One region of the Streptomyces sp. NPDC032472 genome, then DNA from elsewhere that is predicted to be linked to it. Evidence: riboswitches for the same ligand, from Rfam matches in the RefSeq annotation. Region 1 holds a riboswitch; the other holds the start of a gene.
What was found. A riboswitch is a leader RNA that binds a small molecule or an ion and turns the genes downstream of it on or off. The one in region 1 is predicted to bind S-adenosylmethionine.
Positions count from the first base shown of each region.

Region 2: it holds a riboswitch for S-adenosylmethionine, as region 1 does, so the genes downstream of both, AB0F11_RS18795 (aminotransferase class V-fold PLP-dependent enzyme) here and thrC (threonine synthase) in region 1, are expected to answer to the same signal.

Region 1 is NZ_JBEZVK010000032.1:64,261-71,846, reverse strand. It holds gene AB0F11_RS22390 (MoaD/ThiS family protein) at 144-422, opposite strand; gene thrC (threonine synthase) at 460-1,776, opposite strand; SAM riboswitch class I at 1,794-1,947, opposite strand; gene AB0F11_RS22380 (glucosyl-3-phosphoglycerate synthase) at 2,145-3,095, shown strand; gene AB0F11_RS22375 (trehalose-6-phosphate synthase) at 3,189-4,685, shown strand; gene otsB (trehalose-phosphatase) at 4,710-5,558, opposite strand; gene AB0F11_RS22365 (DUF3263 domain-containing protein) at 5,641-5,901, opposite strand; gene AB0F11_RS22360 (extracellular solute-binding protein) at 5,951-7,243, opposite strand; gene AB0F11_RS22355 (ROK family protein) at 7,420-7,586, shown strand, end outside.
Region 2 is NZ_JBEZVK010000025.1:30,699-38,284, forward strand. It holds gene AB0F11_RS18780 (Rieske 2Fe-2S domain-containing protein) at 1-231, shown strand, start outside; gene AB0F11_RS18785 (cytochrome bc complex cytochrome b subunit) at 228-1,853, shown strand; gene trpD (anthranilate phosphoribosyltransferase) at 2,005-3,069, shown strand; SAM riboswitch class IV at 3,169-3,285, shown strand; gene AB0F11_RS18795 (aminotransferase class V-fold PLP-dependent enzyme) at 3,518-4,984, shown strand; gene AB0F11_RS18800 (ferredoxin) at 4,998-5,576, shown strand; gene AB0F11_RS18805 (Lrp/AsnC ligand binding domain-containing protein) at 5,604-5,885, opposite strand; gene AB0F11_RS18810 (rhomboid family intramembrane serine protease) at 5,882-6,607, opposite strand; gene AB0F11_RS18815 (hypothetical protein) at 6,735-6,974, shown strand; gene AB0F11_RS18820 (NYN domain-containing protein) at 7,018-7,586, shown strand, end outside.

The sequences.
Region 1 (7,586 bases):
CCCTCACGCGACCCGTTCATATGCGGCGGGCAAGAACAGCGGAGGGGACTTCCCCAACTCTACCGCGCCCAACCAAGCAGAATTGCCCCCTCCGCTTAATGCCGGAGGGGGCAATTCTGGGGTGGCCACATCAGGAGCCGGCGTCAGCAGCCGCCCGCGACCGCCGGGATGATCGAGACGCCCGCGCCGTCCGGCGTCGCCGCCTCCAAGCCGCCCTCGAAGCGCACGTCGTCGTCGTTGACGTAGACGTTGACGAAGCGGCGCAGCTTGCCCTGGTCGTCCAGGACGCGGGCGGCGATGCCCGGGTGGTTCGCCTCCAGCGACGCGATGACCTCGGCCAGCGTGGCGCCCTCGGCGGGCACCTCGGCCTGGCCGCCGGTGTAGGTGCGCAGGATGGTGGGGATGCGGACGTTGACGCTCATGGCGCTACTGCCTTTCCGGAAGTGCGGGGGAGGGTGGTCAGGCCAGGCCGGCGGCGCGGAACGCGTCCAGGCTGGGGCGGATGGTGGCGGTCTGGCCGCTGTCCGCGGCGACCGCCTCCAGGGTCTTCAGGCCGTCGCCGGTGTTGAGGACCACGGTGGTCAGCGACGGGTCCAGGCGGCCGTCCTCGATCAGCTTCTTCGTCACGCCGACGGTCACGCCGCCGGCGGTCTCGGCGAAGATGCCCTCGGTCCGGGCGAGGATCTTGATGGCCTCGACGACCTGCTCGTCGGTCACGTCCTCGACGTAGCCGCCGGTGCGCCGGGCGATGTCCAGCACGTACGGGCCGTCGGCCGGATTGCCGATCGCGAGGGACTTGGCGATGGTGTTCGGCTTCTGCGGACGGACCACGTCGTGGCCGGCCTTGAACGCCGTGGACACCGGGGAGCAGCCCTCGGCCTGGGCGCCGAAGATCTTGTACGGCTTGTCCTCGACCAGGCCCAGCTTGATCAGCTCCTGCAGCCCCTTGTCGATCTTGGTGAGCTGGGAGCCGGAGGCGATCGGGATGACGATCTGGTCGGGCAGCTGCCAGCCGAGCTGCTCGCAGATCTCGTACGCGAGCGTCTTGGAGCCCTCGCCGTAGTAGGGGCGCAGGTTCACGTTGACGAAGCCCCAGCCCTCGCCCAGCGGGTCGCCGATGAGCTCGGAGCAGAAGCGGTTCACGTCGTCGTAGTTGCCCTCGATGCCGACCAGGTCGCCGCCGTACACACCGGCCATGACGACCTTGCCCTGCTCCAGGTCGTGCGGGATGAACACGCAGGAGCGGAAGCCGGCCCGGGCGGCCGCGGCGCCGACGGCGCCGGCCAGGTTGCCGGTGGAGGAGCAGGACAGGGTGGTGAAGCCGAAGGCGCGGGCGGCCTCGACGGCGATCGCGACGACGCGGTCCTTGAAGGAGTGCGTCGGGTTGCCGGAGTCGTCCTTGACGTACAGCTTGCCGGTGACGCCGAGCTCCTTGGCCAGGTTCTCGGCGTCGACGAGCTTGGTGAAGCCCGGGTTCAGGCTCGGCTTCGCGGCCACGTCCGCGGGGACGGGCAGCAGCGGGGCGTAGCGCCAAATGTTGTTCGGACCGGCCTCGATCGCGGCGCGCAGGGCCGCGACGTCCTCGGCGGAGCCGGTGGCGGGCAGCTCGTACGCGACTTCCAGCGGACCGAAGCACTCGACGCAGGCGAAGATGGGCCCGAGCTCGAAACGGGTACCGCACTCCCGACAGGACAGGCCCGAGGCGGGGCCGAGGTCGACGGCGGAAGCAGAAGCGGAGGTTCCGGAAACAGGGGTGGCAACGGTCTGTGCAGCCATGATGGCGAGGCCCTTTCTCCTCATCTTCCCCATGGCGCACTTCGCCATGAGACGGAATTGGCACCTTCCCTAGCCGGGGACCTCGCTGCTGCTGCACGCAGTGGCGGGAAACCGACTGGAGGGTTGCCGGGGCTTCAACGGGCCGTGTCCCTCTGCCCCTCTGGATGAGCGGTATGGCACCGGGCCGCGCGCTCCATGGCGCACCCGGGCATTTGTCCGCGGGACCCCCGGCATGCGGCGGTCCTTCGCGTTGTTCAAGACTGTAACCGAAGGCTCGGGTGGTTGAGACGGCTGTCCGAAGCGCGAGATGGATCACTTTTCGGCCGGAACGGCCGCGGAACAGGACGAGGGAAGCAGGAGTGCCGAACGTGCTGGAAGAGGTGGAGCGCTGGCTTGCGGACCGCTCCTGGTCCGTGGCCGACCGACCGCTCGACCAGCTGCTCGCCGCGAAACGGGCTGCGGGCACGACGGTCAGCGTCGTGCTGCCCGCGCTCGACGAGGAGGCGACCGTCGGCGACATCGTCGAGGTGATCCGGCGCGATCTGATCGACGGCCGCGCCGTCCCGCTCGTGGACGAGCTGGTCGTGGTCGACTCCGGCTCCGCCGACCTGACCGCCGAGGTCGCCGCGAAGGCCGGCGCCCGCGTGGTCCACCGCGACGAGATCCTGCCGCGGATCCCGGCCCTGCCCGGCAAGGGCGAGGTGCTGTGGCGCTCGCTGCTGGCCACCACCGGCGACATCGTCTGCTTCGTCGACGCCGACCTGCGGGACTTCTCCTCCGCCTTCGTCACCGGGATCGTCGGCCCGCTGCTGACCGAGCCGGACGTGCAGTTCGTCAAGGCCATGTACGACCGCCCGCTCGGGGACGCCCCCGGCCAGGGCGGCCGCGTCACCGAGCTCGTCGCCCGCCCGCTGCTCAACCTGCACTGGCCGCAGCTGGCCGGATTCGTACAGCCGCTGGGCGGGGAGTACGCGGTGCGCCGCTCCCTGCTGGAACGTCTGCCCTTCCCCGTCGGCTACGGCGTCGAGCTGGGCCTGCTGGTCGACGCGCTGCACACCGTCGGGCTGGACGCCCTCGCGCAGGTGGACGTCGGCGTACGGCTCCACCGCCACCAGGACGGGCAGGCACTGGGCCGGATGGCCGCCGCGATCTACCGCACCGCGCAGCTGCGGCTCTCGCGCGGGCACCTCGTGCGGCCGGTGCTGACGCAGTTCGAGCGTGGGCCGGACGGGTTCGTACCGCGGACGCACGCCGTGGACACCGAGGAGCGGCCGCCGATGCTGGAGGTCAAGGAGTATGCGGGGCGGCGGGTGGCGTAACGCGGTCTTGCGGGCCGCCGACGGGCCCGTACGGGTCGCGTAAGGGGAGGGAACGGACGTTTGAGCGGGCGCGGGCCGGGCTAGGTTCGCCGCATGGCTTCCGAGGCTTCCCAGACTTCCCACGCCCTCCACTCGTCCCAGGTACTCGTCGCCGCCAACCGCGGGCCGCTCTCCTACGCCCACGGCGCCGACGGCACCCTCACCGCCCGGCGCGGCGGCGGCGGCCTGGTCTCCGGCCTGTCGGCCGCGCTGGACGGGCAGCCGGACGCGCTCTGGATCTGCGCCGCGCTGTCGGAAGGGGACCGCGAGGCGGTGCGGCGGGGCGTCGCCGAGCCGGGCGTGCGGATGCTGGACATCGACCCGGCGGTGTACGACGCCGCGTACAACGGCATCGCGAACTCGGTGCTGTGGTTCACCCACCACCACCTGTACGACATCCCGCGCACCCCCGTCTTCGACGCGGAGTTCCGGCGCCAGTGGGAGGCGTACACCGCCTACAACCGGGCCTTCGCCGAGGCGCTCGCCGAGGAGGCCGCCGAGGGGGCGTGCGTCCTGGTGCAGGACTACCACCTCGCGCTGGTCCCCGGGCAGCTGCGCGAGCTGCGGCCGGACCTGCGGATCGCGCACTTCACGCACACCCCGTGGGCGTCGCGGGACTTCCTGGACGTGCTGCCCGGCGACATCCGCGGCGAGCTGCTGTGGGGGATGCTCGGGGCGGACCTGGTGGGCTTCCACACCCGGGCGTGGGCGGACGCGTTCATGGCGGGCGCGCACCTCGACGACGAGCGGGGGACCGCGGAGCCGCGGATGCCGACGGGGACGGGCGGCGAGCGGTACGTGGCCAAGGCGCCGCGGGGGCCGGGGGCCGTGCGGCACCTGCGCACCGACGTGGCCGTGTACCCGCTGGGCGTCGACGGCGACGAACTGCGCCGGCTCGCGCACCGGCCCGAGGTCGACGACCGGCTGGCCGCGCTGCGGGCGGAGGTCGGCGACCGCAGGACCATCGTCCGGGTGGACCGGACCGAGCTGTCGAAGAACATCGTGCGGGGGCTGCTGGCCTACCGGGAGCTGCTGACGGTGCGGCCGCAGTGGCGGGGGCGGGTGGTGCACCTCGCCTCCGCGTATCCGTCCCGGCAGGACCTGGAGGTGTACCGGTCGTACACGGCGGCGGTACGGGAGCTGGCCGGGCGGATCAACGAGGAGTTCGGGACGGAGGACTGGCAGCCGGTGCTGCTGTCCGTGCAGGACGACTTCGCGCGGTCGCTGGCCGCGTACCGGATGGCGGACGTGGCGCTGGTCAATCCCGTCCGGGACGGGATGAACCTGGTGGCGAAGGAGATCCCGGTGCTGTCGGAGGCCGGCTGCGCGCTTGTCCTCTCCACGGGTGCGGGGGCGTACGGGGAGCTCCGGGAGGACGCCCTGACGGTGAACCCGTTCGACGTCACGGAGACTGCCGAGGCCTTGCACGCGGCCCTGTCGATGCCCGCCGCTGAACGCCTGGACCGCACGAAGCGCCTGGCCACGGCCGCCACGGCCCTGCCGCCGTCCCACTGGTTCGCGTCCCAGCTGACCGCCCTCCGCGCCCACTGACCGCCGCGCAGCGGCAGGAGACGGTCAGGACGGGAGGTGGGCGGCCAGTCGCGTCAGGTAGGCGGTGATGGCGGACGGACCCGGGAGGACCAGGTCGGCACGGGTGGCGAGGTCCTGGACCTCCTCCGAGCCGCTGCACAGCAGCAGGCCCGGCAGGCCCTCCGCCCGCCGTTTCTCCACGGCCGCGTACGCCGCGAGGTCGCCCAGGTCGTCCCCCGCGTAGACGACCGCCTCGGCGTCCACCTCCGCGAGGTATTCCGTCAGGGCCACGCCCTTGTCCATGCCGGGAGGCCTCAGCTCCAGCACGGCCCGCCCCGGCTCCACGATCAGCCCGTGCCGGGCGGCCAGCTCGGCCAGCGGCTCCCGCAGCGTGGCGAACGCGGCGGCCGGGTCGGCGGCCCGCCGGGTGTGGACGGCCAGGGCCCGGCCCTTCTCCTCGATCCAGGTGCCCCGCCAGGCCCCGATGGAGTCCAGGAACCCCGGCAGCTCGGCCCGCACCGCCGCCACCCCCGGGTGCTCGGCGGGCGCGTGCACGATCCCGGTGACGGCGTCCCACCGCTCGGCCCCGTAGTGGCCGAGGACGACCAGGTGCTCCAGCCCCGCCACCCCGGCGAAGCCCCCGAGCCGTACGGCGACACCGGCCGGCCGGCCGGTGATCACGGCGACGGAGCCGACGCGCGGGGCCAGCGCGGCGAGCGCCGGGACGGCGGCCGGATGGGCGCGGGCCTGGTCGGGGTCGGGCACGATCTCGGCGAGGGTGCCGTCGAAGTCGAGGGCGACGACGGCGCGCCGCGGTGCGCGGAGCAGGGCTGCGAGTCCCTCGCGGCCGGCAGCGGTGACGGGCATCGGCAGGTCGTGCGGCTGGCTCCCCATACCGATGACCCTAACGGCCCAGCGGTGCGACGGCTACGGCGCGCGGCCGGCCTCCCGCGCCGGCAGGTCAGCGTCGGGCACGCTAGCGCCGGGCCCGCTGCGCCTCGCGCAGCCGGCGCAGCCGGTTGACGGTCCCGGGGGCGTGGGCGAGGGCCCGCGGGTCGTCCATGAGGGCGTTGAGCAGCTGGTAGTAGCGGACCGGGGTCATCCCCAGCCCCTCGCGTATCGCGCGCTCCTTGGCGCCGGGGCCGGGCCAGGTGCGCCCCTCGTAGGCGAGCACGGCGGCCTCGGCGGCCGTCAGCCGCCCGCCCTGCTGCTCACCGTCCTGCCCGGCGTCCGTCATACGGCCAGATTAACGCCGCTCACCGACACCCCTGGCGAGGCCCGTCGCGTCAGCGTCCGTCCGCCGTGCGGGCCGCCGTGGCGATGCCCTCCAGGACCTTCGCGGGCTGTCCGCCGGGCTGTACGGCCTTGCCGATGTTCTGCTTGACGTCCTCGCTCACGCCGGCCCAGGACTTCTTGCCGACGGGGTAGAGCCGGGCGTTGGGCAGGGCCTGGAGGAAGGTCTTCAGCTGGGCCGCCGAGCCGCCGCCGGCGGACTCCATCGCCCGGTAGCCGCTGGTGGTGACCGGCAGCAGGTCGTACTTGCCGGTGAAGGCGGTCACGTTCTTCGTCTCGTAGAGGTAGTCGAGGAACTTGCCGGACTGCACGCGGTGGCCGTTCTTGAACGCCATGATCCAGTCGGCGACGCCCATCGTGGAGTGGTCGGTGCCGTCGACGGTGGGCAGGGGCACCATGCCGAACTTCACGCCCTTCTCGGCGGCCTGCTTGATCAGGGTGGGGTGCCCGTTGAGCATGCCGACCTCGCCGCGCGTGAAGGCGTCGAAGGCGGCCTGCCGGTCGGTCTTGGCCGGCTCGTTCGGTCCGGTCAGCCCCTGGCCGACCAGCTTGTCGCGCAGGAACTCGAAGGTCTTGACGTTCTCGGCGGAGTCGATCGCGTAACCCTCCTCGTTGTCGGTGTAGCCACCGCCGCCCGCGAGCATCCACATCATCGTCTCGGCCTGGGCCTCCTCGCGGCCGAGCGGCAGCGCGAAGGGGGTCGCCACGCCGGCGGCCTTGAGCTTCTTGGCGGCGGCTTCGAGGTCGGCCCAGCTCTTGGGCTGCCAGCCGGCCTTGGAGTCCTTGGGGATGACCCCGGCGTCGCCGAGCAGCTTCTCGTTGTAGAAGAGCAGGCGGGTGCTGGCCACGAAGGGCATGCCGTACTGCACGCGGCGGATCCTGCCGGCCTCGGCGAGCGGTGCGAGGAAGTCGGCCTCGGTCTTGACGGAGAGGAGCTCCTCCGCGGTGTAGAGCTTGCCGGCGGCCGCGTAGTCGGCGTAGGCGCCGATCTGTGCGATGTCGGGGGCCTTGCCGGCCTTGACCATGGCGGCGACCTTGGCGTCGACCTCGGACCAGTTGTAGACGCTGACCTCGACCTTGGTGCCGGGGTGGGTCTTCTCGAAGCCGGCGGCGAGGTCCTTCCAGTAGCCGGTCGAGGAGTTCTGCGGATTGTCCCCGTAGTCGGCCGCCACGACCCGCAGGGTCACCTCGTTGTCCCCGGTGACACCCGCGCAGCCGGTCAGTGTCGCCGCGGTCGTGCAGAGTGCGGCGCCGACGGCGGCCAGGCTCAGGTAACGGCCCTTCACAGTTCTCGATCCACCCCAGGTTGTACGTACGATCCACGTAAGGTCTACACCACTTTGGCGGCTCTTCCACATCCGGATCCCTCTCGGCCCCCGAATTTGTATGGCGGTTCAACAATCCCCTCCAATGGACTAGACCTTTCCCCGGCGAACACGCGAGACTGTCACCTGTGAAACCCGTGAAACACGTCATCGCCCTCGATGTGGGCGGCACCGGGATCAAGGCCGCCCTCATCGCCGACGACGGCACCCTGCTCCACGAAGCGCGCCGCGCCACCGGCCGCGACCGGGGCCCCGACGCCGTCGTCGGGACGATCCTGGACTTCGCCGCCGAGCTGTACGCGCT
Region 2 (7,586 bases), on a different contig from region 1:
ATCTGCACCCACGTCGGCTGCCCGATCAGCCTGTACGAGCAGCAGACGCACCACGTGCTCTGCCCGTGCCACCAGTCCACCTTCGACCTCTCCGACGGCGCCCGTGTCATCTTCGGCCCGGCCGGCCACGCGCTTCCGCAGCTGCGGATCGGCGTGAATGGCGAAGGCTTCCTCGAGGCGCTCGGCGACTTCGAGGAGCCCGTCGGTCCTGCATTCTGGGAGCGCGGATGAGCACTGCCACCGACACGAAGCGCAAAGCGCCTGCCGGCGAGCGCGTAGCGGACTGGGCGGACGGCCGCCTGGGCATCTACAGCCTCGCCAAGGCGAACATGCGCAAGATCTTCCCGGACCACTGGTCCTTCATGCTGGGCGAGATCTGCCTCTACAGCTTCATCATCATCATCCTCACGGGTGTGTACCTGACGCTGTTCTTCCACCCGAGCATGAACGAGGTCGTGTACCACGGCTCGTACGTCCCGATGCAGGGCGTCACGATGTCCGAGGCCTTCTCCTCGACGCTCGACATCAGCTTCGACGTCCGCGGCGGTCTGCTCATCCGGCAGATCCACCACTGGTCGGCGCTGATCTTCGTCGCGGGCATGGTCGTGCACATGATGCGCGTCTTCTTCACCGGCGCGTTCCGCAAGCCGCGCGAGGTCAACTGGATCTTCGGCTTCCTGCTGCTGGTCCTCGGCATGTTCACCGGCTTCACCGGTTACTCCCTGCCGGACGACCTGCTCTCGGGCACCGGTGTCCGCTTCATGGAGGGCGCGATCCTGTCCGTGCCGATCGTCGGCACGTACATCTCGTTCTTCCTCTTCGGCGGCGAGTTCCCCGGCGGCGACTTCGTCGCGCGGTTCTACTCGATCCACATCCTGCTGCTGCCCGGCATCATGATGGGCCTGCTGGTGGCCCACCTGATCCTGGTCTTCTACCACAAGCACACCCAGTTCGCGGGTCCCGGCAAGACGAACAACAACGTCGTCGGCATGCCGCTGCTGCCCGTCTACATGGCCAAGGCCGGAGGCTTCTTCTTCCTGGTCTTCGGTGTCATCGCGGCCATCGCGGCGATCGCCTCGATCAACCCGATCTGGGCGCTCGGCCCGTACCGCCCGGACCACGTGTCCACCGGTGCGCAGCCCGACTGGTACATGGGTATGCCGGAAGGCCTGATCCGTGCCATGCCCGGCTGGGAGATCAACCTGTGGGGCCACACGCTCGTCCTGGGCGTGTTCATCCCGCTGCTGCTCTTCCCGCTGGTCCTCGGCGCGATCGCGGTGTGGCCGTTCATCGAGTCCTGGGTCACCGGCGACAAGCGCGAGCACCACATCCTGGACCGCCCGCGCAACGTCCCGACCCGCACCGCGTTCGGTGTCGCCTGGATCGCGGAGTACATCGTGCTCCTCATCGGCGGTGGCAACGACATGTTCGCGCAGTACTTCCACCTGTCGATCAACAACATCACCTGGTTCGTGCGGATCGGTTTCTTCGTCGTCCCGGTGCTGGCGTTCATCGTCACCAAGCGGATCTGCCTCGGCCTGCAGCGCCGTGACCACGACAAGGTGCTGCACGGCCGCGAGACCGGCATCATCAAGCGCCTGCCGCACGGTGAGTTCGTCGAGGTCCACGAGCCGCTGTCGCAGGACAAGCTGCACACGCTGACCGCGCACGAGCAGTACAAGCCGCTCGAACTCGGCCCGACGGTCGACGAGAACGGCGTCGAGCGCAAGGTCGGCCGCATGGAGAAGCTCCGCGTGAAGCTCAGCAAGGGCCTCTACGCCGAGAACAACCAGATTCCGAAGCCCACGGTGGAGGAGTACAAGGAGATCCAGAGCGGCCACGGCCACCACTGATCCCGTAGGGGACTGATTCCGGTCAGTTCCGGTGTCGCCACGGCGAGAGCCCCGTCCAGGGTCTGGACGGGGCTCTTTGCCGTGTTCGGGGCTGGATAGGCTGAAGCCTTCAAGACCTCTTCATCCGACGGTGGACCCTCAGGAGCGGACCATGAACGTTGTGACCCCGGCAGGCGGCGACAGCGTGGCGGCCCCCACCTGGCCGGGCGTCCTCGACGCCCTGCTCGGCGGCCGGGACCTGCACGCCGACGACACCGCCTGGGCGATGGACCGGATCATGCGGGGCGCGGCCACCGACGCCCAGATCGCGGGCTTCGTGGTGGCCCTGCGGGCCAAGGGGGAGACGGTCGAGGAGATCAACGGCATGGTGCGCGCCATGTACGCGCACGCCAATCTGATCGAGGTGCCGGGGCGGACGGTGGACATCGTCGGCACCGGCGGCGACGGCGCCAAGACGGTGAACATCTCGACGATGTCGTCCATCGTCGTCGCCGGCACGGGCGCCAAGGTCGTCAAGCACGGCAACCGGGCGGCGTCCTCGGCGAGCGGGGCCTCCGACGTGCTGGAGAAGCTCGGCGTCAACCTGGACCTCACCCCGGCGCGGGTGGTCGAGGTCGCCGAGCAGGCCGGCATCACCTTCTGCTTCGCGGTGAAGTTCCACCCGGCGCTGCGGCACGTCGCCGCCGCCCGCCGGGAGCTCGGCATCCGCACCACCTTCAACTTCCTGGGCCCGCTGACGAACCCGGCCCGGGTGCGGGCGCAGGCCACCGGCGTCGCCGACGCCCGCGTGGCGCCGATCGTGGCGGGGGTGCTGGCGGAGCGCGGCTCCTCGGCGCTGGTGTTCCGCGGGGACGACGGCCTGGACGAGCTGACGACGACGGCGACCTCCCGGGTGTGGTGGGTGCGCGAGGGCCGCGTGCAGGAGCAGCCCTTCGACCCGCGCGACGTGGGCATCGACCTGGTCGACGTCTCCGAGCTGCGCGGGGCGGACGCCTCGTACAACGCGGACGTCGCCCGCCGGCTGCTGGCCGGCGAGACCGGCCCGGTGCGCGACGCGGTCCTGCTGAACGCGGCGGCCGCCCTGGTGGCCCTGGACCCCGGCTCGGGCTCCCTGGAGGAGCAGATCCGCCAGGCCATCGCCCGCGGGGCGGAGGCCATCGACTCGGGGGCCGCGCGGGCCGCGCTGGAGCGGTGGGTGGCGGCCAGCAACGCGTGAGCTGACGGATCCCTTCCGTCGATTTCCGGCCAAGGCCCCGGTCCCGGCATGCGGACCGGGGCCTTGTGCGTGCGGGATCTTGTGGCAGGATGCTGACCAGGTCACGAGTGACAGCGTTTTGGCCCCGGCTTGCTGTCCGGCAACCCTCCTTCCGTGGCGGGGTGCCCCGGGTGATGACCGGGTCGCAGGCAACAAGGTCTGCGGCAAGCGCGGATCCCTCGACACCAGGGGTCCTGGTCTCTCGAGGAGTGTTTTTCCGTGAGCAAGCGAATGCGATAGGGCGGATCCGCCCCTTCTTCACCCCTCGGAACAGGGTCCTCTTCGCGTACCCGCACCCCCTCCGAGACCTTTCCCCGTGCCCCGGACGACGGCCGGCCCGTAGCGCCGCCGTACCCGCCCACGGGTGACCTCCGAAGCCATTCCGCCCTGCCTGCCGGGAGATTCCGCCATGTCCGCATCCCTGAACGCCGCCGTCGCCCCCGCCGTCGCCCCCGCCGTCGCCCCCGCCGTCGCCCCCGCTGCCTGCGGCCCCGCCTGCGACCCCGCCTGTGCCGAGCCGCTCGCCGTACTCGGCCGCGACGTCACCGTCCCCCTCGTCACCGGCGGGGAGGTCACCTACGCGGCCCTGGACTACGCGGCGAGCGCCCCGGCCCTGCAGCGCGTGTGGGACGACGTGGCCGCGTACGCCCCGTACTACGGCAGCGTGCACCGCGGCGCGGGCTACCTCTCGCAGCTGTCCACCGACCTGTTCGAGCAGAGCCGGGCCGCGGTCGCCGCGTTCCTGGACTGCCGTCCGTCCGACCAGGTGGTCTTCACCCGGTCCACCACCGACTCGCTGAACCTGCTGGCGGCCGCCCTCCCGGCCGGCTGCCGGGTCTTCGTCTTCGAGACCGAGCACCACGCCTCGCTGCTGCCGTGGGACGACGCGCAGGTCACGTACCTCAACGCGCCGCGCACCCCGGGTGAGGCCGTGGCCACCCTGGAGCGGGCCCTCGCCGACCGCGCCCCCCACGGCCCCGCGCTGGTGTGCGTGACCGGCGCCTCCAACGTCACCGGCGAGCTGTGGCCGGTGCAGGAGCTCGCCGCCGCCGCGCACGCCCACGGCGCCCGCATCGTCCTCGACGCCGCGCAGCTGGCCCCGCACCACCCGGTCTCCGTGCGCGAGCTGGACGTGGACTGGGTGGCCTTCTCCGGGCACAAGCTGTACGCGCCCTTCGGCTCGGGCGTGCTGGCCGGCCGGGCCGACTGGCTGCAGCAGGCGCAGCCGTACCTGGCGGGCGGCGGCGCCTCCCGCCGGGTCACGCGACGCGTCAGCGGGGAAGGGGCCGGGGGCGTCGAGGTCGAGTGGCACACCACGGCCGCGCGGCACGAGGCCGGCTCCCCGAACGTCATCGGCGTCTACGCGATCGCCTCGGCCTGCCGGGCCCTGACGGAGGCCGGCTTCGACGCCCTCGTCGCCCGGGAGCGCCACCTGATCGAGAAGGTCCGCGGCGGCCTCTCGGACGTCCCGCAGGTGCGGATCCTGTCCCTCTTCGGCGACGACGCCCCGCGCGTCGGCGTGATCTCCTTCGTGGTGGACGGCTGGAACAGCTCCCACTTCGCCGCCGCCCTGTCCGCCGAGTACGGCATCGGCGTGCGCGACGGCCTGTTCTGCGCCCACCCGCTGGTCCGCACCCTGCTGGGCAGCGCCCCGCAGGAGCCGGGCGAGTGCGGAGCCCCCGAGGCGGCCCCCGGCGAGCTCCCCCGGACTTCGTCCGGGGGGACCCCCACCCTGAACGCCATCCGCGTCAGCTTCGGCGCCGGCACCCCCGACGAGCACGTGGACCGCTTCGTCCGCGCGGTCAGGGAACTCGTCACCGAGGGCGCGAAGTGGCAGTACCGCACGGAGGAGGGCCGCTGCGTCCCGGCCGTGTGACACCCTGCCGGCCATGCCGCTGACCACGTACTGGGACCCGGTCCCGACCGTCGGCGCCGCCGCCGGCCGCCCCCTGCCGCAGGGGGGCGCCCCGGTGCAGGACTGGAGCGCCCCGGTGCCGGGCCGCTGGGAGAAGCGAAGCCGGCGCGACGTCCCCGGGCCGTTCTACGGGGCGGACAGCGACACCTGTGGGACCGGCCGGGCTCGCGCGCCCGCCCACGTCCTGTACGACGACGACCACGGCCAGGAGTTCGTCTACCGCCAGCCCCGCACCGTCGCCGAGACGCACGACCTGATCTGCGCCGCCGAGGCCGATCCCTTCGCCGGCTACGGCGCCGACGGCGAACTGCACTGGACGCCGGAGCTGGTCCGGGACTGGTGGCGCGAGCGCGGGCGGGTGCGCGAGTGGGCCGTGGGCGTGGCCCGGACCTGGTCGGGGTCGGCGAGCCCGTACGAGCGCGAGGCCGCCCTCGGGGCGCGGGAGTACATCGCGCACATCGACAGCGGTCTCGGCGACTGCCTGCGCGGCTACGTCTTCTGGCTGGCCGAGGGCCGACCGGCCGGGCCGGGGGAGGTGCTGCCCCGGCTGTGAGCCGGGGGCCGGTGCGGCGGCCGGGCCCTACGCGTCCAGGCCGATGGCGAAGGCGGCTTCCAGGTCGTGCTGGGAGTAGGTGCGGAACGCCACGTGGGTGTCGGTGGCCTCGACGCCCGGGATCTTGCTGATGCGGCCCGGGATGATGTCCGCCAGGTCGTCGTGGCGGGCCACGCGGACCAGCGCGATGAGGTCGTACGTCCCGGTGACGGAGTACACCTCGCTGACGTTCTCCAGCGCGGCGATGGACTCGGCGATCTCGGGGATGCGGTCCACGCTGGTCTTGATGAGCACGATCGCGGTGATCATGGCTGGCTGTCTCCCTCGGTGGCCGTCGCTGATCGCCTCACTCTAGTCGTACGCCGGTAGCGCCCCCACGCGTAGACGAAGCCGAGCGAGAAGCCCACCAGGTGGGCCAGGTAGGCGACCCCCGGCCCGCTGTCCGCCCGGTGCGCCGCCAGCCACTGCAGGGCGAACCAGAACAGCAGCACCAGCCAGGCGGGGAACCGCAGCGGCAGGAACAGCAGGAACGGGAACAGGCTCGTCACCCGCGCCCGCGGGAACAGGCACAGGAACGCGCCCAGCACCGCCGAGATCGCGCCCGAGGCGCCGACGAGGGTCTGGTCGGAGGAGGCGTTGGCGGCCGCGTACGCGGCGAGGGCCAGGTAGCCGGTGCAGACGTAGAAGCACAGGAACGCCGGGCGCCCCATCCGCTCCTCCGCCATGGCGCCGAAGACGTACAGGAACAGCATGTTCCCGAGCAGGTGCAGCCAGCTGCCGTGCACGAACAGCGCGGTCAGCGGGGTCAGCAGGGCCCGCCCGGACCCGGTGAAGAGCTCGTCCGGGACCACGCCCCACCGCCGGAAGTACGCACCCCCGGTGTCCAGGAGCTGCTCGCCGGTGCCGTAGGAGGGGTTCAGCCCCGACGCCGGGCCGAGGACGAACACCAGGCAGCAGCCGGCGATCAGCGCGTGGGTGGCCACCGGGCCCCGCGCGGCCTCGCGCACGGCAGCCCGCCACTTTACGATCATGCGATTGAGCATGACCCAACCGGCCCCGCCCCACGCACCGGCAGGCCGTAGGGTTACGTGCTGCGGTCCGCCGATTCGCGCAGACGGCGGCTTTAATTGAATCAGCTACGAAGGAGAGAGCGGCCCGATGACGGTTCCCCTGCCGACCGACACCACCCGGTGGCGCTGCACGCTGTGCGGCAACCTCACGCGCTTCGACGTCACTCGTTCGTCGAAGGTCGTGGAGTACGTACACCTGGACCTCGCCGGGGAGCCGAAGGTCGAGGAGCGCGAGGTGGTCAGTGAGACCATCGAGTCGGTCCGCTGCCGCTGGTGCAACGCGGTGGACCAGATCGAACTCGTGGACAGGCCGGGCGCGGACTCCTGAGGGAGCCACGCCCTTTTCGGAAAGATCACGGTAGGGGTGACGGATTGTGGAGCCAGCAAGCGGCGCTGAGCCGGCCGATGCGGCCGGCGACGCCGCCGAGGTGCTCGACCGCCCACTGCCGGAAGGCGTGCGGCGACGGGTCGTCGCGCTCGTCTCGGACGCCTTCGGCGGACTGACGGTCGCGGACCTCCCGGCGCAGCTGCGCCAGTACGCCCGGTTCACCCCGACCCGGCGCGCCAAGTTCGCGGGCAACGCCATGGCCTCGGCCGTCGAGGGCGACGCCGTCTTCCGCGGCCGCGTCGCCGAGAAGGTGCGCGAGGCCCAGCCGGAGCTGGCCGGGGCGCTGGACGCGGGCAGCGCGCCCGCCGCCGCCGACCCGCTGGACGTGGCCGCGGCCGCGTACGTGCTGCGGCCGGCCGGCTGGGTGAAGCTGGTGACCGCCGCGGGCGAGGAGGCGCAGCGCGCCGACGCCGAGCGGGCCGACGAGGAGACCCGGCGCGAACTGGACCGGCTGCGCGAGGAGCTGGCCCACGTACGGGACCTCCAGCGCGTCGGCGGCGAGCAGGTCCGCACCGAGCTGGAGGCGGCGCGCAAAGAAGCCGAATCGCTTCA